Regions from separate parts of the Anoxynatronum sibiricum genome, predicted to be linked through region 1. Evidence: riboswitches for the same ligand, from Rfam matches in the RefSeq annotation. Region 1 holds a riboswitch; each other region holds the start of a gene.

Region 1 (9,981 bases):
CTTCTTTCAGCCTTTCCCGGATCTGTGCCGCCATGGCTGCTGCCATGAGGGGCACCAGATACTGCGCATCATGATATTTCAGGCAGGTGACCAGTTTGCGGGCACTGGTTTCATAATGGGCAGGAATCCACACCTTTGGCGGAAGCTGATGGGGTTCTGTCCAGGGAAAAGCAGCATAACAGGCATCGCACAAGCCGATGGTTTCCGGTTTCTGATAAACGTCGGGCAAGCCGCATCCCGGGCAGGGATGCAGGGGCGGATAGATAAAGTCCAGTACTGTTGACATCATTTGCCCGGCTCTGGAAAACCAGCGGGGCTTTTGCAGGGCACCAGACGGTTCAGGCAATGGGACCACTACAGACACCTCCTTCACACCTTTGTTGCTTAATCAGGAGTTTCATGGAACAGGGCCACTTGGGCCAGCCGACTGCCCAGACAACTATGGCGGTATTGAATCCGGTTGTTTTCCACCATGCGGTGGAGTACCGCCCGACTGCCAATGAGCACCACCAACACACGGGCTCTGGTGATGGCGGTATACAGCAGGTTACGGGTCATCAACACCCAGGGGGCAGGAAACAGCGGCAAAATCACCACAGGAAACTCCGATCCCTGGCTTTTGTGCACTGTGATGGCCCAGGCGGGTTCCAGTTCATCCAGCAGGGCGAAAGGATATTCTGCCAGCCGCTGGTCATCAAAGAGAATGGTGAACAACTCTCTTTGAGAATCAATCTGATGGATTCTTCCCAGATCGCCGTTGAAGACGCCCCGGTTTCCTTCTTCCTGACCCATGGTTTTGATACGGCCTGTGGCAGTGTCTTCCACCACCCGCCGCCATTCCAGGCTGTAGTTGTTGCGAATTTGCATCACCCGGTCGCCTTCACGAAAGACCTTGTCTCCATGATTTTTCTCTTTTCGGTGGGGTGCCGGGGGATTCATCACCTGCTGCAGATGCTCATTTAGTTGCCGGGTGCCTGTATACCCTTTCTTGGTGGGTGTGAGCACCTGTATGTCCCGCTGGGGATCAAAGCCCCGGTAATTGGGGAGACGCTCCATCAGCAGCTCACTGATGGTGGCCAGCGCTTCCCGTGGGCTGTGGGAGGCCATGAAGAAAAAGTCCTTTTCCCGGGTGTTGAGCAGGGGCATTTCTCCCTGGTTGATGCGGTGGGCATTGACCACAATGTGGCTTTCCTGCGCCTGCCGGAAGATTTCAGTTAAGTGGATGCGGGGAAGCAGTCCGCTGGCAGCCATGTCTTTCAGTACCGACCCAGGCCCCACTGAGGGGAGCTGGTCTGCATCGCCGGTCATCACCAGGGTGGTGGCGGGTCCGATGGCTTTCAACAGGTGCTGCATCATGTAAATATCCACCATGGAAACTTCATCGACGATGACCACATCTGTCTCCAGTGGATTGTCTTCATCCCGGTTGAAGAAATGCTCCTGGGTTTCCTCTGAATAAGAGACTTCCAGGAGGCGGTGCAGGGTTTTGGCTTCCCGGCGGGAGGTATCTGTCATGCGTTTCGCCGCCCGGCCCGTGGGGGCAGCCAGCAAGTAGCCCAGTTCTTCCTCTTCCAGCAACTGGATCAGGGTGTTGATAAGGGTTGTTTTCCCCGTTCCCGGCCCACCGGTGATCACCAGCACCCGGTGGGAAAACACTTTTTCAATACCAGCCAGTTGAGCGGCAGCCAGCCTGATACCCTGGGTCTGCTGCAATCGCTCCAGTCTGTCTGTCAGCCCCCGGGGTGCCGGGGGTGGTGCAGAAACTGCCAGGGTTGCCAGTCTTTTGGCCACTTCTGTTTCTGCCGTATAAGCGTTCATCAGGTAGATCCTCTCGGCGCCGTCCTCCAGCCGGGTCACCTGAAGTACCTGGTCCAACGCCAGGGACTGAATGGCCTCCAGCACCACGCGTTCCCCCGTCTGCAGGAACTCCCGGCTTTGTTCCACCAGCAGTTCACGGGGCAGGCAGGTGTGGCCTTCGCCCTGAGATGCCTGAAGCACTGCCAGCAGACCACTTTCCACCCGACGGGGATCTTCTGTATCAATTCCCAGGGTGCGAGCCACTGCATCCATTTTCACAAATCCTATTTCTGGCAGGACTTCCAGCAACTGATAGGGATTTTCCTGCAGCATGTCTCTGGCCGGTTCTCCAAAAGCTTGGTATATCTTCATGGACAAGCGGGCGTCGATGCCCCTTTGCCCCATCCAGACCAAAAAGCTTCGCAGTGCATTATGCTCTTTAAAGGCGGCAGCAATCTCCGGCCACCGTCGGGCACCAATGCCCTTGACTTCCTGAAGCCGCTGGGGATGGTGCTCCATCACCTCAAAAACTTCCATTCCAAAGGCTTCTGCCAAACGACGGGCCATTTTTTCTCCGATTCCCGGCAACAAGCCAGAGGCCAGGTATTCCATGATTCCTTCCAGGGTTTGGGGCATCAGGGGTTCCCAAGTGTCTGCCTGAAGCTGTTCCCCATATCGGGGGTGCACTGTCATTTTTCCGGTGATGCGCAGGCGGTCACCGTCATTGATCCCCGGCAGCACCCCCACCACTGTCAGCATTTCTTCGTCGCATTCCAGCAGGCATACCCGGTAGCCATTGGCTTCGTTATGAAAGATGGTTTCCACTAGTTTTCCTTCCCGCTGAATCATGGTATGCCCCCCGAGTGATTACTGCTATCATTATAGCACAGGAGGGCAGGGAATAAGTGATCAGGAAGAGTGAATAGGGGAAGGGCAGGGAATAAGTGATAGGGAAAAAACGGGCAGCGCCGATGATGGCGCTGCCCGAAGGTTTTGGCAAAGTGATGAAATCAGGGAATGAACCCTTCTTTATATTTTAAACTGACTCATAATGTCATTCAGTTCCTGGGCAATGCCTGCCAGGTCTTGGGCTGACTGACTGGTTTCGGTGGCACCCTTGGCGGTATCGGCGGCAGCGCCGTCAATTTCAAAGATGTTATTGCCGATTTCCTGTGCTCCCTGGGCAATTTCGCTGGTGGAGCGTCCCAGATCTGTCATCTGTTCAGAGGCGGCTTCACTGCTTCTGGCCACTTCATCAGAGGCTTCTGAAAGCTCTGAGGAAGAGCGGGCAATTTCGTTGACACCCTTGGATGCCTCTGTGGAGCTGCGGAGCACCTGAGCAGCATTACTGCTGATATTTTCGATGCGGGAAGTGATCTGACTCACCCTTTCCGCTGCCACCACAATGGTGTCGGAAATCTCGCCGGTGGTGGCACTTTGCTGGGTCACCGCCGCTGCAATGGCATTGGTAATTTCCTGCACCTGGGTGATGACATCGGTGATCAGCTTCACCGAGCTGACGGCATTGCCCATATCCTGCTGCATGGAGGCGATCTGCTGTCCTATTTCGTCGGTGGCTTCTGCCGTTTGTTTAGCCAATTCTTTCACTTCGTTGGCCACCACAGCAAATCCCTTGCCGGCTTCACCTGCTCCTGCCGCTTCAATGGCAGCGTTGAGGGCCAGCATGTTGGTTTGATCTGCGATATCGTTGATGACTCCTACTATTTTATTAATGGCCTTGGATGACTGGTTTAATTTTTCGATGACTTTGCTGGTGTCGGCAGCCTTACGTCCGGCATCGTCGCTGATATGCATGGATTTTTCGCAGTTATGACTCACTTCAGATAATGACTGATTGATCTCCTTGACAGCAATGGCCACACTGTTGACAGACTCGTTTACATCCTGGGCTGAACTGCTGACTTCATCAATCTCGACGGTGACGCCTTCGATAAGCTGTGTCACATTATTCACTTCTGCAGAAGTTTCTTCAGAAGCCGATGCCAGATTGCGAATGTTTGCCGACATCTCTTCAACAGCCGAGGCAATGGTTTGAATGCTCTGGCTGGTTTCCATCGTGGCTTCAGTGGTGCTCCCGATGCTGGCATTGATCTGTTCGGTGGCGGCACTCACCACGCCGGTTTTAGCACTCATTTCTTCGCTGCCGGCAGCCATGTCGTTGGCGATATCAAGCAGCTGGCTGGCTGACTGGCCGATGGTCGTGGCCTGTCCGGTGATTTTTCCCATGATGGTGCGCAGGGTCGCCAGGGTGCTTTTTAGTCCGGTTGCCATTTGTCCAACTTCATCTTTGCGCTTTTCATATAAATGGAGGGGGTCATCTTCGGCAATGGTGAAATCGTAACTGGCCACCCGTTGAATCGCCTGGGAAATTTCCCTCATGGGGTCTGCCATGATTTTGGCGGCGTAAAGGGCCAGCAACACACTGATGGCAGCCACCACCGCCGCCAGAATACCCAGCAGGGTTACCAGGCGCTGCAGAGGTGCCATTGCTTCCGCCTGATCGAGTTCAATGATCATCCCCACCTCTGTGGAACCAAGCACAGCCACCTTGTAGCTGCCCAGCACGCCCTGACCCAGGTAGTCATTGTACCTGCCCACTCCGCTGTAACCAGTGTCGCCACCGGCCAGCGCCTCCCCCAGCCGCCTGGTGGCGTCTGTTTGAATCGTCCGCACAAAAGCGGCATTCTGGGCAAACTCTCCCCGCATGGTGTTGGTAACCAGCATTCCCGAAGCGTCAACCAGATAGGAATCTCCCGTTTCACCGATCAAATGAATGTTGCTGTGAAGGATGTCTTCGATGGCCGGCAGGGGGATCAGTGCGTTCACAGCGCCAATGATCCTGTTGGTTTGGGGGTCCTGCAGGGGCGTCGACAACACAATGGTGTAGTCATCAATCACATCGGAGTAAAACAGCTGCGACCAGTTCTGCCGCCCCCCCATGGAGGCCTGTATGTAATCCCGGCTGCTGAGATCAACCCCTTCAAGGGATGCTCTGAAAGGTTCAGTGGCATAAAAGGAATTGCCCTGGGCATCGGTGACAAACAAGCCTCCCAGGCGAAACCGCTGTAGATTATCGGTCATCAGACCGTCCAAACCAATAAAGGCTTCCTGCCAGGCTGCTGCCTGCTCCTCAGGCTCCAGATCGGTGGATTGATGGACCTGCAGGGCATTGATCACCAGTGGCAGGTTCGCCAGCACGTCTCCGTAAACTTCCTTTTCTCTGAAATAATCTTCAAACTGGAGCTCGGTTAGTTCTCCAAACTGTTCCATTTGAAGATAGATTTCTTTCTGAAGGGTACTGCTGGATTGCTGATAGGCCACCGCGGCAATGATGAGCATGGGAATCAGCCCGGTGACGACAAAAATAATCAGCATTTTTGAGCGCATGTTAAAGTTGTTCAGCATTGAAATGCCTCCTTGTGAATGTTCGAATGATATCGATGGAATCATACCCCCGGGACCAGAGACTTAAACCAGCCTTATTCGACAAAAAAGAATCACAGTCTGTCGTCAGGCAAACTGTGATTCAGGTTGACGCATAAAAATATAGCGAAACGCCCAACTCTTGTGATGATCAAAACTGACGTTGATGGAGCTGGTGTGTTACTCAGCAGCAGCATCTTTTTTAAGTGCTGCCACTTTGTCTGTTTTTTCCCAGGAAAGCGCCACATCTGTTCGGCCAAAGTGCCCATAGGCAGCAATTTGCCGGTAAATGGGCTTGCGCAGGTCGAGATCGCGGATAATGGCCGCAGGGCGCAGATCAAAGTGCTTGTTGATGAGATTCACCAGCACATCGTCACCCACAGTGCCGGTACCGAAGGTGTCCACCAGAATGGATACTGGACGGGCCACACCAATGGCGTAGGCCAGGCCCACTTCGCACCGCTTTGCCAGACCTGCAGCCACAATGTTTTTGGCCACATAGCGGGCAGCATAAGCGGCAGATCGATCTACCTTTGTTGGATCTTTACCGGAGAAGGCTCCACCACCATGGCGGGAGTAGCCGCCATAGGTGTCCACAATGATTTTGCGACCGGTGACACCTGCATCACCCTGAGGACCACCCACTACGAAACGACCGGTGGGATTCACCAGATACCGGGTGTTCTCATCGATGAAACCGCCGGGAACGATGGGTTTGATCACATGTTCAATCAAGTCTTTTTCAATGGTTTCCCGCTTTACGTTGGGGCTGTGCTGGGTGGAAATGACAATGGTGTCCACCCGTACCGGTTTGTCGTCCTCATAGGCCACCGTCACCTGGGTTTTGCCATCAGGCCGCAGATAGGTAAGCATGCCGTTTTTGCGCACTTCTGACAGGCGCCGAGACAGCTGGTGAGCCAGTGAAATGGGCAGGGGCATCAACTCAGGGGTTTCGTCGCAGGCAAAGCCAAACATGATTCCCTGGTCACCGGCACCGATGGCTTCCAGCGTATCTTCCATTTCTCCTGATTTATGCTCAAGGGCTTCATCAACCCCCATGGCAATATCGGCTGACTGTTCATCAATCGCTGTCAACACAGCGCAGGTGTCGCAGTCAAAACCGTACTTGGCGCGGGTGTAGCCAATTTCCCGGATGGTCTGCCGGGCAATTTTGGGAATATCCACATAACAGCTGGTGGTGATTTCTCCCGCCACCATCACCATTCCCGTCGTCACCATGGTTTCGCAGGCCACTCGGCCGGCAGGGTCTTTTTCAAGGATTGCGTCCAGAATGGCATCGGAAATCTGATCGCAAATTTTATCAGGATGTCCTTCTGTAACCGATTCCGACGTAAATAGTCGCTTGTTCATGATTGTTCCTCCTCGTGTTTTCTTCTTTTCGTTTCTTTCTTCCGAGTGCGTCACTCCAGCCAATGGATCAGCTGGTACTGGCATTGCCACAACTCAATAAATCAAAAAGCCCCTTCAAAAAGAAGAGGCTTTCACGCTCCGGCCTGCGCCGTTCTCCTCATCTTCCAGAACCTTCGTTCTGCAGGAATTAGCACCATACACCAGCGGTTATGGTTGCCGGACTTCATCGGGCCTGTCCCTCAGTCGCTCTTGATAAGGTCTACATCAAGATTTTCGGTATGCAGTTATGGGCTATAGGCCCTTTTTCCAAGTCGTTGAACGAAAAAAGTATAGCATTGCCCCACAGCTTTGTCAACGATTATTTTCCGGTTATTCCCATAATGCTGCCTGATGTAGGCGGTAGAGCACCACTGCCAGTTCCACCCGGGTCATTTCCTGCTGGGGATGAAAGGCGGTGTGATCCAAGCCTTCAAAAATACCACTTTTCAGTAATGTGTTAACAGAGGGCAATGCCCAGGCATGAATGCTGTTGCCGTCTTCAAAGTAGTCGCTGGCACAACGCTGATCCGACAGCACCTGATCTTCCATGGCCTTTACCACCATCACCACTCCCTGTTCCCGGGTAGCAGCTTCGTGGGGACGAATGGTGCCGTCGGGATACCCGGTGATGATACGCAGTGCCGCAGCCCGAGCCATGGCATCCTGAGCCCAGGCGTCCACAGCCGTCCCGTCTTCATAGGCCGCTAACTGCTGATACAGCGCCTCCTGGTTTAACCCGGCATCACCCAGCCGGAAATATCGATGAAGCATCAGAGCGATTTCCTGGCGGCTGATGGTCTGGTGTGGGCGGAATTCTGCACTGCTGGTGCTCACCACACCAAGCGCAGCCAGTGTTTCCACTGCTTCACGGGCAGGGTGGTCTGTCATGTCGATAAAATGAAACCCATTATCTGACACTGGCGCTTTTTCCTGCTCGGTTTCCGTCAAACTCATCAACGCCGCTTCTGCAACCTCGGGGTCATCCTGTTCTTCAGAAGTTCCATTTTCAGAGGCTCCATTTTCAGTGCTTTGAACAGTATCCGCCGCTTCAACGGCTTGAATTTCCAGTACAGCTTCACCAGCTTCACCAGCTGTATGGTCTGTGTCCGCTTCACCAAATGGATCACTTTCATCATGAAGCGGTTCAGGCATTTCCGGCTCCAGTAACAGGCTCCACAGAGCATCATCTGTCGCCTCTTCATGTACAAAAGCCGGTTTCAGGTAAATGGCCGCCACCCAGCCGACTTGACCGGATGCAGGATGATTCACCCGATACCAGTAAAGCCCGTCTGCCAGTTGTGCTTCACCGGCAATCACCAGTTCTGTACCCCTGGTAACTGTAAACCGCACATCGCCGCCGGGTCCATCCAGCACATACAGTTCCTGACGAGCGTCTGCCAGCGCCCGGTCTTCGGGCTGAAAGAACAGAATGCCGCCTTCATGGGTAACCGCCGGTTCCGGCAAATGAAGGTCTGCCGGGGGTAATCCACTGGCTGGAATATGACTCCAATCCACGGTGGAAACTTCCTGCCCGTAACGGGTGCGTATCAGATCATAGAGGCTGTCCTGATAAGTCTTCTCTCCATGAAGATTGGGATTGTTGCGGGATAACCAGCCGTTGTAAGCCCAGAGAGCAAAGTACCAGTGCTCCAGCACGTTTGGGTCCCGGTTGCCCACCACCGGTGTTCGGGGATCCAGCCATTTTGACAATAAAATGTCTGCACCTGCTTCGATGTTGTATTCCACATCATACAGAATCAGTTCGGCATCAAAGCCTGTATGAATTTGATTAATCTGCATGATTCCCCGGTTTCCCCGGGAGACAAAAGGGGCACCCCCACTTGTAAACTGGGTTTTGCGGCTCTCTTTCCAGGCGATGGCCTTCAGGATTACCGGCGGAATGTTTTTGCGCCGGGCCACTTCTTCAATCACTGTTTCAATGTCATCCTGCGTCATGGTCACATCAGATGCCGCTGCCGTCACCAGGGAAGACAGTACCATCACCAATACCAGCAACCCGGCAAAACAGCGCCTCAGTCTGGAGCTCAACAAGCCTTTTTTCATGGAATCCTCCTCCTTGTTTTTCAACATCAGTTTCATCAAAATAAGTGTCGCAACATCTGTTCCTTCCATCAGTGAAACACCGGCTGATTAGCGGATTTCCGCCTGTCAACCCTCTCTCGCCATCGGTCTAAAGAAACAATGCCCAGAGGGGAATGGTGAGAATGGAGCACAGTGTAGTGAGAAACACTGCCTTTGAGGCAAAGTAGTAGTCGGAATCGTAGAGCCGGGCGAAAGCACCAGCATTGGCTGCCACCGGCATGGCAATGATAATGACCGGAATTCCCAGCATAATTCCCGTGAATCCCAGAAATCGAAGGGGTAGATACATCATCAGGGGCATGAGCAGCAATCGCACCACAGTCGCCTGATAAAGCGCCCGGTCACCAAATACCGACCGAAAGGGAATATCTGCCAGCATTCCGCCAATGATCATCATGGAGAGGGGCGTGGTGGTTCCCCCGATCAACTGTAAACTTTCCAGCAGCGGACCGGGAATACTCACCGGCAGCACAAAAAAAGTGAATCCCAGCAGGACAGCAATGACCCCCGGGCTTCGAAAGGCTTTTTTGAAGTTCATTTGACCGCTGCTCTGGCCGGTACTGCGGGACATAATGGCCACACCAAGGGTCACCAACAACAGATTAAAAGGGATGTTGAACAGGGCGGTGTAAAAAATACCCAGATCGCCATACAACACAGAAACAATGGGGAATCCCATAAAGGCCACATTGGAAAAGACAAGTAAAAACTGAAGCACGTCACCTCTGGGGCCTTCCTCCTTGACCAGGCGTACATACAGCCGCGAAAAAAGAATGATGACCCCATAAGTCACAATGGAAATGCCCACAATTATCAGGCTGGTGTGCAGCAGCTCCATGCTGAAGGGAAACTGCATGGAACTGACAATCAGCGACGGTAGTGTTACTTGTAAAATAAGCAGGCTGATCCCTTTGATGGTTTCCTGGTTCAATACCTGGGCTTTTCTGGCGGCATAACCGGCGGCCATCATGAAAAAGAGTACCAGGATTTGGTTGAGCAGACTGAAAAATGCGTCATTCATCGGGTTTGCGCCTCCAGAATTACTGTGGCACCTGTGCCACAGCCAGTGTGTCATCTCAGATGAGTCTGGCGGGTCTGCCGTCGGTCAACTCACTGGTTGATGGTTGCTATCATAACAAAAAATAACAAAAAAGACAACAGGCCTTCCATTAAGAGAAGGCCCTATTGAAACAAAGGGGGATGATGATCGTCGGTCGATCACTAAAC
Region 2 (9,981 bases), on a different contig from region 1:
GTGTTCGTATAATGAATCATCAAATTGACTGTCAGTGGATGGAGAACATGGCTTTTGATGTCACTATTGACGGGCATCACGTGACCCTTGATGCAAACCCCGAACTGGGCGGTGAAAACCGGGGTCCCCGGCCTAAGCCTTTGCTTTTAGCAAGTCTTGCAGGCTGCACAGGCATTGATGTGGTTTCCATTTTGAATAAAATGCGTGTTCCGTTGGAGGGCTTTCGCATCACAGTTTCGGGTTCTCAGACGGAAGAACACCCTAAGATTTATGATAAAATTAAAGTGAAGTATTATTTCAAGGGAAACGACCTTCCCATGGACAAGTTGGAAAAAGCTGTACACCTTTCTGAAGAAAAGTACTGTGGTGTCAGCGCCATGTTGAAAAAAGCCGGCCTCATCGAGTATGAAATCATCATTGAATGATTCGCACCGCCATTTTCAACCAACGACAAAGGAGGATTTTCATGCACAAAAAACTCTTCATTCCCGGACCGGTGGATGTACTTCCTGAGGTGCTTGAAAAAATGGCCACCCCCATGATCGGCCACCGTTCAAAAGAAGCCAGTGCATTGCAACGCAGCATTTCCGAAAAAATGATGAAGCTGATGTATACCAAAAATCAGATTATGCTCTCCACCACCAGTGGCACCGGTTTGATGGAAGGGGCAATACGATCCTGCACCCGTAAACGGGCGGCAGTTTTTTCTGTTGGCGCTTTTGGAAAACGCTGGTTTGAACTGGCTGTGGGAAATCAAGTGCCTGCTGATTTATTTGAATCAGAACCAGGATATCCAACAACACCTGAAATGGTGGATGCAGCTCTTGCAACAGGAAAGTATGACTTGGTGACGATTACTCATAACGAAACTTCCACAGGCCTCATGAACGCTGCTGTTGATCTGGCAGAGGTAATTCGCCGTTATCCTGAAGTTGTTTTCGCCATGGATACCGTCAGTTCGCTGGGAGGCACCAAGATTGAAGTAGATGCCTTGGGTGTCGATATTTGTATCACCTCCACTCAAAAAGCACTGGGCCTTCCTCCAGGGCTGGCCATATGTTCTTTCTCAGATAAAGCTGTGGCGGCTGCCCGTCAGGTTAAGCATCGAGGCTATTATCTTGATCTCCTATCACTTTATGATTATATTCAAAAGAAAGATCATCAATATCCATCAACTCCTTCTCTATCCCACATGTATGCCCTTGATTATCAGCTTGACCGCATTTTTGAAGAGGGACCAGAAAACCGTTTTGCCAGACATAAAGAAATGGCTGGTATTGTCCAAGTGTGGGCTGAAGAAAACTTCGCACTCTTCACCCAAAAGCCATATGCTTCCCACACGTTGACTACCATTCGCAACACCCGTGAAATTAGCATTGGAGATCTGAACAAACAACTGGGGGAAAAAGGCTTTGCCATTTCCAACGGTTATGGCAATTTGAAAGAAAAAACCTTCCGCATCGCCCATATGGCTGACAGAACAGTCGATGAAGTGAAGGAACTGCTACAAGTCATCGAAGGCTTATTGCCTTAGAAGTGATTTGAAAACAAAGAGACTTCCAGTTGTTCAGGTTTTATAAGGTGTTTCAAACAGCTCTCGTCACATCCCTATCAAACTAATCAGGAGGCGATTTGATGAATAACATGAAAGGCACTAAGATACTTGCTTCTGACGGTATCGTCAAGAGCGCACTGGAAAAGGTGCGTGCCATGGGCTGCGCAGTGGAAGAAGCTTCCTATAGTCAGGAAGAGTTGCCCGAGAAGCTGCGGGAATACAATGGGCTCATTGTTCGATCAGCCACCAAAATCACCCGGCAGGTACTGGAAAAAATGGGTTCTGGCGGAAAGCTGCAGCTAATCGTACGCGCAGGTGTCGGTTTAGACAACATTGATCTGGAAGCTGCCCGTGAAATGGGCATCACAGTCAAAAATACACCTTTTTCCAGTATTCAGTCTGTTGCAGAGCTAACACTGGCTCATATGCTCACACTTTCCCGCCATCTTCAGAAATCAAATGTGACCATGCGGCGGGGGGAGTGGCACAAAAAGACATACAAAGGTGTTGAGCTTTCTGGCAGCACTTTGGGAATTATTGGATTTGGACGCATTGGTCGTGATCTGGCTCGAAAAGCACATGCGCTGGGCATGAAGGTGCAATACAACGATGTGATGGGAGAGGCAAAAGATGTAACTCAGTTCATCTTTGTTGATTTTGATACGCTGCTGGCCACCTCTGACTTCATCACCCTTCATGTTCCCAAAATTCCTGGCGAACCTCCAGTTCTTGGAAAACCTGCTTTTGATAAGATCAAACGCGGGGCATATGTCATTAACTGCGCAAGGGGCGGTCTGATTGATGAAAATGCTTTGCTGGAAGCCTTAAACAGTGGAACGATTTCAGGTGCCGGTCTTGATGTTTTTGAAAAGGAACCCCCTACAAATGAAGCACTCTTAACCCATGAAAACGTCTCTCTTTCTCCTCATATTGGTGCTTCTACCATAGAAGCCCAAGAACGAATTGGTGACGAGCTGGTATCCATTTTTACCGAATTTTGCGAGGGGAGATAAATCTATGCTTATTCAGCCATTTCGTGCAATTCGCCCGGCAGCTGCTATTGCCCGGGAAGCATCTTGTTTGCCATATGATGTCATGAATAGAGCCGAAGCTCTCAAAATGGCCGATGGCAATCCACATTCTTTTCTTCATGTTATTCGTTCAGAAATCGATCTTGACCCCATGGTGGATGCTTATGACAGGGCAGTTTACCAGAAAGCCGCTGAAAATTTACAGTACTTGATCCAAAAGGGCACATTAATTCAAGATGATCAGCCGGCCTTTTACCTTTATCAGCAAACCATGGCCGGCCGAAGTCAATTGGGAATTGCAGCCTGCTTCTCCATTGATGACTATGTCAATGACCGCATTAAGAAGCACGAACTCACTCGGCCTGAAAAAGAAAATGACCGCATCCGTCATTTTGATGCTTGTGATGCCCATACAGAACCAGTATTTCTGACACATCGTAGTAATGCTTCTCTAACCGGCTTTTTACAAGAACTCACTATGAAAGAGCCGCCAGAATACGATTTTACAACTGAAGACGGCATCGGTCATTCTTTGTGGATTGTTAATGATTCCTCAGATGTAGAACGAATTCAGACAATTTTCAACGAAGAAATTCCGTCTCTCTACATCGCTGATGGCCACCACCGCAGTGCTTCTTCTGCCAAAATAGGCATGCAGCGCAGAGCGCAACAAAAAGACCTGGATGCCAATGATCCAAGTCAATTTTTCATGGCTGTCAGTTTTCCTCAGGAAGATCTTCTGATTATGGAATATAATCGGGTAGTTAAGGATCTTAATGCTTTATCGCCGGAAGAACTGATCATCCGACTTGAAGCTCATTTTGAATGTCAGCCGGTAAATGAGGCTTATCAGCCTCAGGAAAAGCACACTTTTGGAATGCTCATTGACAATCAGTGGTATGCATTGAAGGCTAAACCCCATACGTATGATGCTGAAGACGTCATATCGCAACTAGATGTCAGTATACTTCAAAATTGGCTTTTACAACCTATTTTGGGCATCTCAGACCCTCGCACCGACCAACGCATTGACTTTGTCGGCGGCATTCGCGGAATCGGAGAGCTTGAAAAGCGGGTTCAGACAGATATGTCATTGGCATTTTCCCTTTTCCCAACCACTATTGAGGATTTGCTTCAGGTGGCTGATGAACAGAAAATTATGCCCCCAAAATCAACTTGGTTTGAGCCCAAATTACGTAGTGGCCTGTTTGTGCACTCCCTGAAACAATCTGCCAGAAAATAGTCTGCCAGATTTCTTCGAACATCTCTTTTAAAAGACGGTATCTTCTCCCTGTCACCAGCCAGCCCACTGCACGACCCAAAAACGTGCAATGGTTGGCTGGTGATATTTTCTTAAGGAAGTGTAATGATACAGCTTTATCTGAACTTCATAGACCACATATCCCTCCGTTTCAAGTCGATGCTGTTCTTCAGGTAACTGACCAAGACTTAGCGTTGCAACTCCATTATGGGAAAAAGGCTGACGGGGAAGATTTCCCGTCACATTGTTGCGCACGTGAACAAACAAATCGTATGGTCCTTTTTGAAATCCGTCGATGACAAGCTGAATTTGGGGATCAACAATAATCTGCACATGATCCTCATGGAAACCACTAAAAAGTGTGAAAACATGATTATCGGCATAAACGTGTATATTATCACGGATCAATACAGCATCATTTAAATCCGCCCGACCCAGCTCCGTTTCGATGAAGTTCTGAACCAGTGGTTTTTCAACACCCTCCCACCAGCTCCATTTGGGAAAATCACCATATACCCATGCAAAGTCCTCTGCAAAGTTTTCGCTCAACCGTGCTCCCCAAGGTACCCGTTCATCCACTGGAACCGGGTATCCATAAAGATTGGCATAGGTCTCTTTAATACTGTTCTTCTGGTTCTCATAACCATCTCTTCCAAAAATCAGATACCCGACTTCATGGCCCACTTCGTGGGCCAGCAATTTGAGAATGTCTGATACATCTTCAAAAAGATTAAATACCAAAATCTGTCCGTTGGCGTGTACTGCTCCATATTCATCATTGGCGCCATTAATGAAGAAGATTTCTTTTCCATCATAAACCATCTCAGGTGCAGGAAGTCCATCAAGAAAACCATGAATCACGGCTTCATCATAAGCCGTAAAAAGATCCATTATTTCCACGGCTGCTTTTTCAATACCGCCCTGAAGGTTTAAGTGTTCCAACTGAAAAAATGCATAAGTGTATTCGAGTGGATAGTAGTTTTCCCACCCTGACTCTAAGTCACCTGACAAGCTGTCTTTTAATAAGCAACGCCGGGCATTGGTTGCAATGAACAAACTGTTTATCGCATCAGTCTCTTCTGGGGAATAAAGGCGGTAATGTGGATGTCGTTTTTGCATCTCATTGATCACATTCTGTTGATACCGCTGCAACTGGTGGGTTTCGAGATATAGCTTTACTCTTCTCCCTTGGGTATCTGGCAAGCTGTGTAACTGTTGAAAGTAAGTCTGATCCGACTGGAACCAGGCACGATCAAACGCTTCCGGTTCTCTCGTATTCATACAAGCATACCCCATGTTAAAGAGGTTTGAATGTTGGTGACGTTGTTTCTCAAGTTTTCTTTCCAGTGAATCCTCTGCCTGAAAACCAAATGACGACATCCATCGCGCCTGTACCGGTGACATTTGCTGCGTCCACCAGTCCCAAGCCGTAGGAATACCGGCCAGTGCCTGATCATCAACCTTCTCGATTTCTCCTGAGAGAAAAACACAGCCAGTACCAATAAATAAAATCATCAATAATGTGATTCCAAATTGAAACCGTTTCGTGATTATCGGTTGCCGGTTCCGGGTTGCGGCCATGCATAATCGCTGCTGTTGATCGAGCGGTTTTTTTTTCACGCCTATGACTCCTTTATACAGTTTGACTATACCATTGTATTGTCTGGACCTTTCGGGTACTTCTCTATCCTATAGCATAGCACAGGAATCACAAGAACCAAAAGAATATCTTATGAGACGATGCGAGATGTCAGGTAATCGCATCTAATGACAGCATCACCACATTGACGGTTTTATCCGATCTGATTTAAATCAAATGGCGTCTCCTGATAAACATAATAGTTCAGCCAGTTTGCAAAGAGAAGATTGGCATGTCCACGCCAGGTGACAAGCGGTGTTTTTAAAGGATCATCTTCCGGAAAATAATTCACCGGTACGTCAATGGAAAAACCCGCTTTCATGTCACGATCATATTCCGCCTTCAAGGTTAATGGATCATACTCTGAATGACCTGTGACAAAAATGTTTTTCCCATCCCGCGTTGCCGCCATATACACGCCTGCTTCAGGTGAAGTGGCCAGAATGTCAAGCCCCGGCACTGCTTCCAGATCTTCTGCCCGCACTTCTGTGTGACGGGAATGTGGCGCCTGAAACAAGTCGTCAAATCCTCTCAGCAATTTCACGTGGGGTTGATGTACCTGATGACTGAATACCCCGAACAGTTTTGCTGAAAGTGGATATTTGGGCACTCCATAATAGTGATACAGCGCTGCCTGTGCAGCCCAGCAAATAAACAGGGTGGAGAAGACATGCGTCTTTTTCCACTCCAGAATCTGCTGAAGTTCTTTCCAGTAATTTACTTGTTCAAAGGGTATCTGTTCCACGGGGGCTCCGGTAATAATCAATCCGTCAAACTTCTCGTGACGCACTTCCTCAAATGTTTTATAAAAGGTGGTTAAATGATGCTGCGGTGTATTTTTAGAATCATGGGTTGCCGGGTGAAGCAATACCACATCTACCTGAAGAGCTGTGTTTCCCAATAATCGAAGCAGCTGGGTTTCGGTGGCTGTTTTAGTGGGCATCAGGTTGAGAATGGCTATTTTAAGCGGGCGAATATCTTGATGATATGCCCTGCTCTCCTTCATGACAAAGATGTTTTCTCCAGCCAAGATTTCTGCGGCAGGCAATGTATCTGGAATTTTAACCGGCATCACTCACTACCTCCCTGCCTGTTGTAACGCCTGTTGCAAGTCGGCAATCAGGTCGTCCGCATCTTCCAATCCCACCGATACCCTTACCATGTCAGGGCGAATCCCTGCTTCAAGTTGCTGTTGTTCTGATAATTGTGCATGGGTGGTACTGGCTGGGTGAATCACCAGCGACTTGGCATCGGCCACATTTGCCAGTAATGAGAAAATATTCAAAGAATCGATGAAGGTTTTGCCCGCCTGTAAACCACCTTTGATACCAAAGGTGAAAATGGAGCCTACACCTTTGGGAAAGTCTCTTTTTGCCAGCACTTGATAAGGACTGTCTGCCAGTTCAGGATAGTTTACCCAACTCACCTGAGGATGATTTTCAAGAAATTCAATGATTCTTCGTGTATTGCTCACATGACGTTCCACGCGAAGCGAAAGAGTTTCAATCCCCTGAAGAAAAAGAAATGCATTAAAAGGACTGAGAGCTGCACCAGTGTCTCTGAGTAACTGCACCCGCACTTTAACGATGAAGGCCGCAGGACCAAATGTCTCTGTATAACGAATCCCATGATATGTGGGATCTGGTTGCGTCAGTCCTGGAAACTTACCGCTGGCTTCCCAGTCAAAAGTGCCACCGTCAACAATGAGTCCGCCTATGCTGGTACCATGGCCGCCTATAAACTTGGTGGCTGAATGCACCACAATATCAGCACCGTGCTTAAAGGGCTGGTAGAGGTAGGGGGTGGCAAAGGTATTGTCGATGATCACCGGAATGCCATTTTCGTGGGCAATGGCAGCGACCGCTTCCACATCGATGAGATTGATATTGGGGTTGCCAATGGTTTCGATGAAAACGGCCTTGGTTTTCTTGTTAATGGCCTTTCGAAAATTTTCCGGATCATCAGAGTTAACAAATGTAGTGGTAATGCCGTATTTAGGAAGTTGGGCGTCCAATAGTGTGTAAGTGCCCCCATAGAGGGTATTGGATGCAACAATTTCATCTCCCGTGCCGGCAATGTTCAGAATGGCATAAGTCACAGCTGCAGAGCCGGAAGCAACAGCCAGTGCCGCCACTCCACCTTCCAGGGCTGCAATTCGTTTTTCAAGCACGTCGCAGGTGGGGTTCATGATGCGTGTATAGATATTGCCGGCTTCCTCCAGAGAAAATAACCGGGCGGCATGATCAGTATCCTGAAAAACATAAGAGGTGGTTTGATAAATGGGTACTGCCCTGCTTCCAGTAGCTGGGTCAGGCTCTTGTCCTGCGTGGATTTGCAATGTGTCGAACTTCAGGTTGGCTGTTGTCATGTTCATCTCTCCTTTTGTGTTCTTGAGAGGGCAATAAAAAAACCTCTTGAAAGGTGCATCAAGAGGTTCGATGGTTGCTCATCTCTCATCTCTTAGGTTCACACCTACAGGAATTAGCACCGTGCAGCTTTGCTGCCGGTTGCCGGGCTTCATCGGGCCAGTCCCTCCGCCTGCTCTTTATAAGAGTTAACTTATTAAATTGGAACAATACTAACATAGATTTATTTCGATGTCAAGAAGAACATCGCATTTTTTAGCAAGGCGGAATGATTCTGCCTTGGACTCTATGAAAAAAGTGACTCCCATTTCCCCTGACGCTTGATTGCCATTAAATCATCGCATCCACCAATGAAATTTCCATCAACAAATATTTGTGGTACTGTGCCGCTTCCTGTCTTTTTCTTCAACTCCTGCAATGCTTCATCATCTCCATCAATAACGATTTTCTCATAGGCAATTCCCTCTCGATCAAGCAACTGCATGGCACGAATGCAATAAGGACAATATGTCCAGCAATAAACTTCTACTTTTTTCATTTCATCTTCTCCTTCTGTCTTCATTTTAATTTAGCTAAAGAAATCATTTGTTTGGTAGCGGGAAAACCGAATGACTGAAACTTTGAAAAACACATTTTGCGGAAGGATGCTGTCTGTTGAATGCTGCTCATGGCTTCAGCAGTGGTATGTTTGTTTGAATATAGGGTCGCCGTATACCGCCCGGTCTGAAATTATAAAAGATAGCGCGCTCGGTATAGTTGAGGATCATGGGCATTAAATCACTTCCCGTCAATCTCAGGCTTCCGGTGGCGCAGCTTCGCTCACCAAAAAGATTCACATGATCAGGACGCAGTGATGGACCACAGAACATGATGGGAACTGCATCACCCGCATGAATCATTTCACCTGAGCTTGGTGTTGTATGATCCCCGGTAACGATGAGCAGGTGCCGTTTTTCCCGGGCTGCTTTGACCAGGTTCTCTAACTGAACATCAATTTCTTCCAATACCCTCACTTTTTCATGGGGATTTTTGGTGTGGGCTGCTTCATCTGGTTTTTTGGTGTGTACATGCACATAGTCTGCCGAGGCTGACAAGGCTCTTTCAATGGCTTCCCCCATGGAGTGGTATGATTCGCAGGGCATATTAAACAAGGCTGCGATGCCTTCCATGAGGGTGCTTTGTGCCAGCATCAATCCCTTTAAGCCATTCTGAATTTCAAAAGATGGGATGGAGGGCTTCATGCCACACCACTTGGTTAACAGCATGGTGGCCGGCTGCTGATGATGGGTGCGTCGCTTCTGATTCACCGGATGCTCATTTAAAGCTTGGTACATGAATGCCAGATACTGATTCAGTGCTTGCGAGGTGGCTTCTGCACCCGGGTCAGTGGTTTCAAAGGGGACCACTGCCATCACAGGCCGATGAGGATAAAAGGGATCGCTGTCGGAAATATTGCCGTTGATTCCCGTTTTTTTGATTTTCAGGACTCCATGAGGCAGCTGTCCCCGCTGCCAGGTAAAGGTATACCCATTCACCTTTTCTGGCAGTTTGGAAGCCAATATGTCGGACTCTTCCGCTGACAAAGCTGCCACATTTCTCTCCAGAATTTCATAGCAGTCTTCTCTGGCTTCCACCCAAGCCCAGGTGGTAACCAGGTATATGGTATCCTCTTCAAGGGAATCTCCCATGGTGAGGGCATGCAGCACTCCTCTGTCAGGAAAGTCTTTCATATCGTAGCCCAGCATCACAAAATGTGCTGCTTCAGTTCCCAGAGGCACCCCTTGGCGCCATGGAATCATCATGCCGGTTTCAGCCAGTTGGCAGAGAGCATCCAAATGGGGCGTATGCGCTGCCTCCAAAGGGGTTTTTCCATCTAACGCAGGATGCGGTCTGTCACCTAATCCGTCAAGTAACAGCATGATCGTTTTCACAGAATCCCCTCCAATGTGAGCCTTTCAATGACAACTTCTTTCATTTCTGCCAGATTTGCCTGGGGACTTTCCAGCAACAGGTGTCCCAGATTTTGGCAAACCGGTTCCAGAAATGTTTCAAGGTACGAAGGAATGAGCTGCTCATTGATGAGCGACTCGCCGCGTTTGTTTCTGTCATTGCCACTGAACAGGCATTGT
Region 3 (9,981 bases), on a different contig from region 1:
CAACTTGCTGATCAATCTCCCCCCATACGCAGACCTTACGAAGTGACTTCTTCTCCCAACAGCTCCCGCTGTTTTTTCTTGCTGAGGGAGCTGACAATCAGCTCATGGGACATGTCAATCATTTGCCGCAGCACTTCACTTGGCACCTGACCGTCCAGATCCACTGAATTCCAATGTTCCTTGTTCATGTAATACCCCGGGCGAATTTCCGGATAAGTGGCTCTCAGATGCTGTCCAAAGGCCGGCTCACATTTCAGCGTGAGGATATGCCGTCCTTCATTGTCATGTCCCAGCATGCCGAACATTTTTCCACCCACCTGGTAACGGTCAACACCCCATTCTTCCTTATAATCTTTTTCTGCAGCCGGCCGGCCCAGACAGTAGGCGTCCAGCCATTCGTATGTTTGTTTCATGATGCGCCTCCTTTTCTCTGTTGATGATTGATCGACACCACAGCGTGCTTACTGATTACCTGCTTCCATTATCCCCTGATTCTCATTTTTCATCAAGGCGTCTTTTCATGCGTGTTCATTTCCGCGACAAAAAAAGTGCCCCCACCAGGGCACTTAGAGGTTGAAGGCAACCAATTTTGTCTGCCATCTGAGAGTACCCTCCTAACAGGGCACCCAATGTGACAAGCAAGGCGCTTTGGGCAAGGTAATGCCTTGCCAGACTTCTTGCTTGTATTAATATTGACAACGGTCGAAGCATGCCATGGCCGGAAGCTTCTTTATGCCGTTAAACTGTTTTGATACATTGTACCAATGCGTCTGCATATGCCTCCGGCTGGAAGAACAGGGCTTCGTGGCTGCCCTGCAGTTCGACCACCGGTGCTTCTCCCAGGCTTTGGAACATGCCCACAAAGGCACCCGGCGGCAGCGACAGATCTTCAGTGCAATATAGCAATACCCGGGGTGTCTCCAGTTGCGCAAAGGCATTCGCTTGAATGGGCGTATCGAAGAGTGCCAGCGGCTGGGGCACCAGGTGGCTGATTAAACGATTCTGCTCTTCTTCTGAAACACCACTGGCCAGTGCTCCCCGAATGAAATCCTCCATTAACGGAATGCTGTGATCCGGTGTCGCCAATGCCATTTGCTTAATTCCCATGGCCATTTCCTGATCGGGGATCATGTCGAACTGACTTTTTCCCTGAGGCAGAATCCAGGCATTGTTAAACACAATTTTGCTGATTTTATCCGCCACCTTCGGTGCAGTCATCTGAATCACATGCCCGGCACTGGAATGTCCCACCAACACCGCCGGCTCTGGCTGTTCCTCCAGTTTTTCCACCAAAGGTTTTAGTGCCTGTTCATAAGTAATGCCTTTTCGATCGTCTTCAGGTCCATTGCCGGCCAGCGTCACCGCTTCTGCCTCATACCCCTTCTCTTTCAGCGCTTTGATCACACCCTCCCAGCAAGAAGCATTGTGCCATGCGCCATGAACCAAAATGATTTTCTCCATGATTATTTCCTCCTTTTTTGTTGATTCCTTTTGACGGTTTTGACAGTTCCTACAAGAACCTGCCGCCCGTCATCAATGATCCCTTTTTCAGTTCAAGCACCATCACATTCACCTGCTGTGTATCGATATCCAGAACCGTCCCCATGGCGGTTGCCACAGATCGCATCACTTTCTGACGCTCTTCCAGCGACTTGCCCTCCAGCCAATAAACCATTGCCAGAGGCTGCCTGCCGCCTTCATGAAACCAGTCCTCCTCCGGGATTTCTTCACCCGTCACCGTCAGTCTCTCCACCGGCCAGTCCATGGCAGCTGCCACCTGAAGAGCCACCTGTCGCAGAACGTGTTTCTCCCGTCCCAGCTTCATCTTCTCCGGTCCCAGCTTCAACTGAATCAGGGGCATGATTTCCACCTCCTTCTCCTGTCAACATTCACCTTGTGTCAGCGTGAAAAATGCAGGAACATCTTCACCCTCATACTGATAAAGGCGTTATAATCCTTTGTTTATATCAGCAATAACTATGCCAACATCATGCGTCTGGGAGCGATCTCTTATTCGGCCTAAAAACAGGGTGGTTTTCCTGCCACAATCAGCCTTGGCACCCATTCATCTTTTCCGCAAAAAAAGAACCCGGGTCACGGATTCATTTTCCTGTTTTCTGATTGTTCCAGATGGGAACAGTTCTATTTTGATTAATGGTTCTTGCTCACATCTTTTCAGCCTTTTTCGCCGGTGTTCCGAATGGGATCAGTGTCAAAAATGGTTACAGCGGTCGCACTCACTTCACACTTCCTCCCTGGTGTCTTTTATTATCCGATACAGGGTGGGTCTGCTGATTCCCAAGCGTCGGGCGGCTTCACTGATGTTTCCATCACTTTCCTTCAGAACCTGCCGGGCCATCTGTCTTTCAAGATGGGTCAACAGCTTTTTCCCGTCGCTGGCAGATGTCCATTGACTGGACCCATGATTCCCAGCTGGTGTCACGCTGCTGGCTTCAGCCCCTCGGTTGAGCCAAGCCGAATGATATCGAATGGTCTCCGGCAAGTCTGCCATCCTGATTTCAGCTGCCTGGCAGGTGATCAGTAGTTGTTCCATCAGATTTTTCAACTGCCGCACGTTTCCCGGCCACGGGTAATGACATAAGCAGGATATGGCTTCTTCTGTCAATCGGGGTATGTCCCGGCCCATTGCCTCCGCCAGACCTTTCAGCAATGTTTCCATCAACAGGGGAATATCTTCCCGCCGGTGCCGGAGTGGTGGTATTGAAATGTCATACCCGCTAATCCGGTAGTAAAAATCTGCCCGCAAAACACCTGCTGCCACAGCCTGTTCCCCCGGTATTTTAGAGGCTGTCATCAGTCTGAAATTCACTGACCTTTCTTCCGTGCCGCCCATGGGCATGATCTTTTTCTCCGCCAGGCAGCGAAGCAGCATGGCCTGAGTAGCGGCTGAAAGACTTTCCACCTCATCCAGAAACAGGGTGCCGCCATGGGCGGCTTCGATGAGACCCGTTTTTCCAGCGGATCGGGCACCGGTAAAAGCACCCCGCTCATAACCGAAAAGAGTGGTTTCCGCCAGTGTTTCCGAAAGCGCCCCACAGTTAATCACAATCAACGGCCCTTTTCTGCGAGCTGACAGCTGGTGAATCACCTGAGCTGCCACTTCTTTTCCCACACCACTTTCACCGGTGAGCATCACCGGCAGTTCTCCCTGGGCAACAGCGGCCACCCTTTCCCTGACAAGCTTCATTTCATGGCTCATTCCCACCAGTTGATTCAGGGGGTTGGGTTTCGCCGGAGTATCAGGAGTGGGTTTCATCAACTCAATGCCCTGCCAGTAGCGGTTTTTATTCCGGTCATACTCCAGCCAGCGCCAATGCTGATATAGATCTGCCACGCACCGCAGAAAGGGCAGTACCATCATCGGCTGATGCATATCCAGGCTGGAGGCCCCCACCGCACCGGCAATGTTTCCCCTGGCGTCCCGTAATGGCGCGGCAGAACAACTGAAGGCATGAAACCAGCTATGGTAGTGCTCACACCCGGCAAGGCGGATGGTGGCCGCCTCTCGCATGGCCAGTGTCACCGCATTGGTGCCGCTGAGATCTTCATTTAACTGTTCCAAAAAAAGGGATGGCACACTCAGTTTTTTCGCCATGGCTTCTGGATATTGGTGATTCAATGCTTCAATAAAGTTTCCCTGATTATCATAGATGGACAGCACTACATGGTTCTCATCTGCAAACCGGCCAATGGCCTCCAGTGTTTCAGCGGGTCGGCGGCGGCTTTTGGTCATCTGCAGGGCAGCGATTTCCTGCCCGGGAACAAATCCAGCCTGGATCCTTCGATTTTCCCAGGGGTCAACACCCCTGTCCCGACAGTTTTTCCAAGAAGTCAAGACTGCCTGTGGCACACTTGGCTGGTGAAGATGCCCCGATCTAATAAACTGTTGCCAGGCAACAGCTGTTTCTTTCAGGTGATTATCTTGAGCCATGGGTATTCCTCCGGTATAGTGACGGTTCTCCATTTGTATTGCTTTGTTCCACTATACCTGTCAGTGGCGGCTTATGTCAATGCAGTGACAATCTTGGATTTTGCCTGAAGCTTCCCATAGACATTTATACGATCCCAAGAAATTCCAATACCCGATTTTTCACCGAAGCTGAAATCGTCCAACAGATGACTGCATCATCGCTGCCAGCTTTGCCAGGTTGTTACCTGCTTCGGCAATTTCTCCCATGGCAGCCGTCTGCTCTTCCACCGAAGCAGAGGCTTCTTCTGTTCCCGCTGCATTCTCCTGTGAAATGGCCGAGAGATTCTCGGCGATCATAACCAGAGATTCTTTCTGCTGCTCCATTTTTTGACTGGATTCATTCAGGGTTTCCACCACCCGTTGCATTTCTGCCAGTGTGGTTGAGATACCCTGAAAACCATTGCGCACTTCGTCCACGTAAGCTGTTTGTTCCCGAGTCTTTTCAGTGGCACTTTGAATGGTTCCCACCGTTTGTTCCATTTTTTGTGTCAGTTCGTCAATGACAGCTGCAATTTCACCGGTGAACTGATTTGACTGTTCTGCCAGTTTTCTGATCTCTTCTGCCACCACTGCAAATCCTCTGCCGGCTTCTCCCGCCCTGGCCGCTTCAATGGCTGCATTCAGTGCAAGGAGATTGGTTTGCTCGGCAATGTTGTGAATCATCTGGCTTGCCTGGCCAATTTTATCCACACTGGCACTTGTTTCGAGAATCATTTCCCTGGCTTCGTCACCCGCCTGACCGCTTTGGTGAGCCTTTTCAACCAGCTGATCTACCTGCAACAGTCCATTTTGCTGCACTTCCAGCGCATCACCGATGGTTCTGTTCATAACGCCCATCATTTGACGATTCTCTTCGATACACTCTCCCAGTATATTGATACTGGTCACACTGCGTTCCGTTTCCTGTGCCTGGTCATCCGCTCCCCGGGCAATATCTTCAATGGTTTTAGCCACTTCGGCTGCTGCAACAGAGGTTTCAGTACCAGCCTCGCCAATATGAACCGACGCTGTGGCAACACTTTCAGATGCTGTTTGGATTTCTGTCATCGAATCGGTGATGGTCTCAAGAAATCGATTCAGATCATGCATCATTTCACCAATTTCATCCTGCGCTTTCACATCGATTCTTTCTGTCAGATTTAGCTGCTCCGAAATCATGCGCAGTGTCGTTCCTGCATTTTTTAACGGCCTGATCACAATCACTTGCAGCAAAATCAAAATCAAGCCCGAAACCACCACCAAATTGATCACCGTCGCCACCACCAGCGACATTTCACCAGTCACCAGATCTCCCACAACATCATCCATTCGCTGAACTACCCGGTTGATGAAGGCTGCTATGGTGGGGCTGATGAGCAATGCCAGAATCACCCCTGTTAAAAATTTAGTTTTGATGCCAATTTTGCGCTTAAATGCACCTCTCGTCTTTGATGCCTGGTTTAACGTCCGACTTTCTCCCTTTTTGCCCATTATTATGCTCCTTTCGTTATTTGCGTTCATCCCGCGGGCCATACCGCCTTATAGTTAGTTCCTATCCAAATCTTCTGTTCTAAAACCTTCTCGAATACGTTAAGCTGGAAACGTCTTCCTCTGTTTCAGAAGATATTTTTCCCAGAAAAATGTTGACAAGTGTTCTCATCCGTATTAGAATGCAAATAAGTTTTTCTTGCAACATCTAAAAACTGAATCGTAAAACTCTTATCCAGAGTGGTGGAGGGACTGGCCCGATGAAACCCGGCAACCGTATCTGATCATTGATCAGGTAAAGGTGCTAATTCCTGCGAAACGTTGTTTCGGAAGATAAGAGAGACAAAACCCCTATGTGTGTTTGGCTCTCTGTCTTTGGCAGAGAGTTTTTTATTGTTCAAAAGGAGGGAGTCGCACTTACAGATTCAAATTGATTGATGTTGTGCATTCAAAATTAAACTCAGGAGGAATAACCCATGAAAAAAATTCAATTAACCCTCATTGCCCTTGCACTGTTACTGTTGCTGGCCGGCTGCGGCAACACCGATGCCGCTGTTACCCCGCTGGACCCTCAGCATCTGACCGTTGGCGTTACTGCAGGTCCCCACGAAGAAATCCTTGAAAAAGTGAAAGAAATTGCCGCCCGCGACGGCGTTGAAATCGACATTCAGGTGTTCACTGAATATGTTATGCCCAATATTGCACTGGCAGAGGGAGAACTGGATATCAACAGTTTCCAGCATCAGCCTTATCTGGACAATTTCAAAAGCGAACGCAACCTTGAATTAGTTGATGTTGCCAGCACCGTCATCTTTCCCATGGGGATTTACGCCGCTGAATACAGCGATGTGAGTCACATTCAGCAGGGAGACCTCATCGGGCTTCCCAACGACCCCACCAATGGTGCCCGGGCGCTGATTCTTTTCGAAAGTGCCGGTCTGATCACCCTGAAAGAAGGCGTTGGCGTCGCTGCCACCGTCAATGACATTGCAGCGAATCCCCTGGATCTCCGATTCATTGAACTGGAAGCTTCTCAGATTCCCCGGCAACTGGATGAACTGGCTGCAGCAGCCATCAATGCCAATTTCGCCATCGAGCACGGCTATGTACCCACCGAAGATACCATTTTCATCGAACCCGGTGATTCTCCATGGGTGAATGTCATCGCTGTGAGAACCGGTCATGAAAATGACGAAGCGGTGAAACGGTTTATTGAGTACTACCATCTGGATGAGGTGCGCCAGTTCATCGGCGAACACTTTCAAGGATCCATTGTCGCTGCCTGGTAAAGGGCAGCGGCAAGATTTAATCCCAAAGAGAAAGGGCTGGTTTTGTTGATTCAACTGCATCAGGTATCCAAAACATTTCAATCGAGCAGTCAGCAGGTGGAAGCCCTTCGGGAAGTCTCCCTTCAGGTGAACCCGGGCGAGATCTATGGCATTATCGGCCACAGTGGTGCCGGAAAAAGCACCCTGATTCGCATTGTCAACCTGCTGGAGAAGCCAACTTCCGGTCACATTGACATAAACGGTGTTGATTTGACCAAGCTTTCCCCACAAAAACTCCGGGAAATCCGGCGTTCTGTGGGCATGATCTTTCAAGGCTTTAACCTGCTGAAAACCGCCACGGTGGAAGAAAACATTGCCCTGCCCCTCCGCCTCACCGGTCTCTCCCACCAGGAAATCAGCCAACGGGTGGAAAAATACCTGGCCGTGGTCGGACTGACAGATAAAAAGCAGGCTTATCCTTCCCAGTTGTCCGGCGGGCAGAAACAGCGGGTAGCCATTGCACGGGCCTTGTCCCACGAGCCGAAAATATTGCTCAGTGATGAAGCCACCAGCGCCCTGGATCCAGAAACCACTGAGTCGATTCTGGATTTACTCCTGAGCATTAACCGGGAGTTTGGCATCACCATTCTCCTGATCACCCACGAAATGAACGTGATTCAGCGGATCTGCGACCGGGTGGCTGTGATGGAAGATGGGCGTATTGTGGAGGAGGGAACCCTGCTGGAAGTCTATTCTGATTCCAGACACCCCACCACGAAAAAATTCATCAACAGCCAGTTCCCCCAAAGTGCCCTGTCACTGCTTCCTGTTGATGAGCAGGATGGCCAGCCGGTACTGGAACTGTCCTTTGTGGGCGCTGTCACCGACCAGCCCGTACTGGCAGAAGTCTCCAAACGGTTTCAGGTTTCTCCCAACATTTTGTCTGGGAATATTGTTCCCCTGAAAAACGCCCACTATGGCAAACTCATTGTGCAGCTGCTGGGAGATCGGGAAGAAACAGCACAGGCTGTGGCCTACATTATTTCCACCGGCGTGAAGGTGGAAGAATTAAAGGGAGGTGAAGCCCATGCAGGCCTTTTATAGCCGTTGGGGAAGCGTCATTTTCAAGGCAACTGTTGAAACCTTTCAAATGGTCACCATCGCCATGTTTTTTGCCGTTCTCATCGGACTGCCGCTGGGCGTCATCCTCACCCTGACGCGAAAGAACGGGAGCCTGGAAAACCGTTGGATCTACCAGGGACTGAACACTCTCATTAACCTGATTCGTTCCATCCCCTTCATCATTCTTCTCTTTTATATCTTGCCCTTTACCAAACTGCTGGTGGGCACCTCCATCGGCGTGAAGGGGGTTATTGTGCCCCTGGTCGTCCACACCGCTCCTTTTGTGGCCCGGCTGATGGAATCAGCCTTGCTGGAAGTGGACCGGGGCGTGGTAGAAGCCTATGAAGCCATGGGAATCAGCACCCCCAAAATCATCTGGCACGTGATCATTCGGGAAGCCCGCCCCGCCATTGCACTGGGACTCACCATGGCCATTATCGCCCTCATCGGTGCCACTGCCATGGCCGGTTTGGTGGGAGCCGGCGGTCTGGGGAACCTGGCCTACAGCTATGGTCACCTGCGTTACGAAGTGTCGGTGATGCACACCACAGTACTTCTGTTGATTGTGCTGGTACAGTGTCTTCAGTCGCTGGGAAACCACTTGGCCGCCCGCCTTCGAAAAGAGTAATCCATCGCAAAACGAGAGCCGGCTGAAATCAGCCGGCTTTTGTTACCAGGTTTCCCATCGAACAATATCAGACAGTTTTTTTCGGGGAGTGGGGGCAGGCGCATGAGCCGGATAACCTACCGTGATCACCGCCACCACATATTTATCATCGGGAATCCCCAATACTGGTCGAATCTCTTCCTGAGTAAACCAGGCCACCCAGCAGGTTCCCAAACCCTGGTTTTCAGCTTCCAACACCAGATGTTCCGCTGCAATCGCTGTGTCCCTGATCACCTGCTTCAGTTCATGCTGAGAGCTTACCTCTGTCAGCACCACCTCCGGGTGGCCAGTGATCCTGCTGGAAAGATCGGCCACACAGGCAATGTGTACCGGGGCGGTGAGCATCCACTTCTGTTGGTGTGAAACAGCTGCCACTTTTTCCCGCATTTCCTGAGACTGGATTACAATGAAATGCCAAGGTTGGGTATTGTTTCCCGAAGGCGCCCACCGGGCACTCTCCAGAATAGCCGTGGTTTTTTCATCCTCCACGGGACGGTCTTCGTACTTTCGAATGCTTCTTCTCGTTTCGATGGATGTCAGCATCTCATCACTCCTCATGTTAATTGATTATTGCTGCTTTCCATGAGCAGCCTGTTCATTGATACCTGTTTTCATTTGTCTTTGCGGGGTATTTAGATTATAATACTCCTTATTCATCCTACCCAACGAGGAGGAAAACGAACAGTTTTGATGCAAAATCCGAAAATGGAGGTCCTTTTATGCAAAGAAGAGCATTCTTATTGACCCTACTGTTACTTTTTGTGTTGGTCCTGACCGCCTGCAGCCAACCCGGCGGCGACGCTGCAGTTCCTGCTGTCACCGTAGCACCTGCAGCCGAATCGACGACTGCCGCCTATGAATCAGATGATTTTTTACCTTTGGTGCTGCCGGTCTATGAAGATCTGGAAAACCACCTGGGCGAAGAAATCACTGTGAAAGGCTTTGTGTTCCTGCGGGACAGTTATGGTGATAACGAGTTCATGGTCACCCGCATGCTGGTGGAATGCTGCTTTGATGATGCGGCTCCCACCGGATTCGTGACTCAGTGGGAAACTGACACCCTGCCGGAGGTCGATTCCTGGGTGGAGGTCACCGGTATCATTGATCAGAGGGAAGCCACTGATTCAGTGACAGGCATGGTGTTCATCCAGCCCTACCTCATCGCTTCTTCCGTAACCTCCATTGAACCCTACGATTCCCCTTATGTCTTTTTCGAAACAGAGTAAGCACCTGAACACTCTCCGGCCACAGTACATGCTGTGGCCGGTTTTTCGTGGTATGAGAAGCAGCTTAACTGTCATCCCGCCGCAGGCGGTTTTGTTCATGGCAGGTTTGCAGAAATGGTATAATAAGGCATGCAAGGGAGGCGCCTATGAATATTCGAACCTTTGACATTTCCAATCCCCTCCGGCATCGCCGGGACATCCGTGCTTATCTTCACTTTTGCCGTCGGGTATATGCCCAGA

Evidence for each region. Region 1 has a riboswitch for S-adenosylmethionine ahead of metK (methionine adenosyltransferase). Riboswitches for the same ligand answer to the same signal wherever they lie in the genome.
Region 2: it holds a riboswitch for S-adenosylmethionine, as region 1 does, so the genes downstream of both, AAIG11_RS11485 (O-acetylhomoserine aminocarboxypropyltransferase/cysteine synthase family protein) here and metK (methionine adenosyltransferase) in region 1, are expected to answer to the same signal.
Region 3: it holds a riboswitch for S-adenosylmethionine, as region 1 does, so the genes downstream of both, AAIG11_RS08455 (MetQ/NlpA family ABC transporter substrate-binding protein) here and metK (methionine adenosyltransferase) in region 1, are expected to answer to the same signal.

The regions. Positions count from the first base shown of each region.
Region 1 covers NZ_JBCITM010000009.1:68,804-78,784, forward strand. The annotation lists gene AAIG11_RS10135 (ComF family protein) at 1-355, opposite strand, end outside; gene recD2 (SF1B family DNA helicase RecD2) at 385-2,646, opposite strand; gene AAIG11_RS10145 (methyl-accepting chemotaxis protein) at 2,827-5,223, opposite strand; gene metK (methionine adenosyltransferase) at 5,422-6,612, opposite strand; SAM riboswitch class I at 6,767-6,871, opposite strand; gene AAIG11_RS10155 (S-layer homology domain-containing protein) at 6,982-8,715, opposite strand; gene AAIG11_RS10160 (AEC family transporter) at 8,843-9,775, opposite strand.
Region 2 covers NZ_JBCITM010000011.1:87,427-97,407, forward strand. The annotation lists gene AAIG11_RS11455 (OsmC family protein) at 12-425, shown strand; gene AAIG11_RS11460 (pyridoxal-phosphate-dependent aminotransferase family protein) at 467-1,534, shown strand; gene AAIG11_RS11465 (D-2-hydroxyacid dehydrogenase) at 1,636-2,568, shown strand; gene AAIG11_RS11470 (DUF1015 domain-containing protein) at 2,573-3,829, shown strand; gene AAIG11_RS11475 (hypothetical protein) at 3,881-5,467, opposite strand; gene metA (homoserine O-acetyltransferase MetA) at 5,641-6,558, opposite strand; gene AAIG11_RS11485 (O-acetylhomoserine aminocarboxypropyltransferase/cysteine synthase family protein) at 6,565-7,854, opposite strand; SAM riboswitch class I at 7,937-8,040, opposite strand; gene grxC (glutaredoxin 3) at 8,139-8,390, opposite strand; gene AAIG11_RS11495 (BPG-independent phosphoglycerate mutase family protein) at 8,518-9,783, opposite strand; gene AAIG11_RS11500 (hypothetical protein) at 9,780-9,981, opposite strand, start outside.
Region 3 covers NZ_JBCITM010000007.1:51,468-61,448, forward strand. The annotation lists gene panC (pantoate--beta-alanine ligase) at 1-46, shown strand, start outside; gene AAIG11_RS08430 (MmcQ/YjbR family DNA-binding protein) at 36-413, opposite strand; gene AAIG11_RS08435 (alpha/beta fold hydrolase) at 739-1,461, opposite strand; gene AAIG11_RS08440 (tautomerase family protein) at 1,511-1,861, opposite strand; gene AAIG11_RS08445 (sigma-54 interaction domain-containing protein) at 2,243-3,952, opposite strand; gene AAIG11_RS08450 (methyl-accepting chemotaxis protein) at 4,112-5,461, opposite strand; SAM riboswitch class I at 5,687-5,798, shown strand; gene AAIG11_RS08455 (MetQ/NlpA family ABC transporter substrate-binding protein) at 5,935-6,747, shown strand; gene AAIG11_RS08460 (methionine ABC transporter ATP-binding protein) at 6,790-7,830, shown strand; gene AAIG11_RS08465 (methionine ABC transporter permease) at 7,814-8,476, shown strand; gene AAIG11_RS08470 (nitroreductase family protein) at 8,519-9,058, opposite strand; gene AAIG11_RS08475 (TIGR03943 family putative permease subunit) at 9,235-9,741, shown strand; gene AAIG11_RS08480 (hypothetical protein) at 9,888-9,981, shown strand, end outside.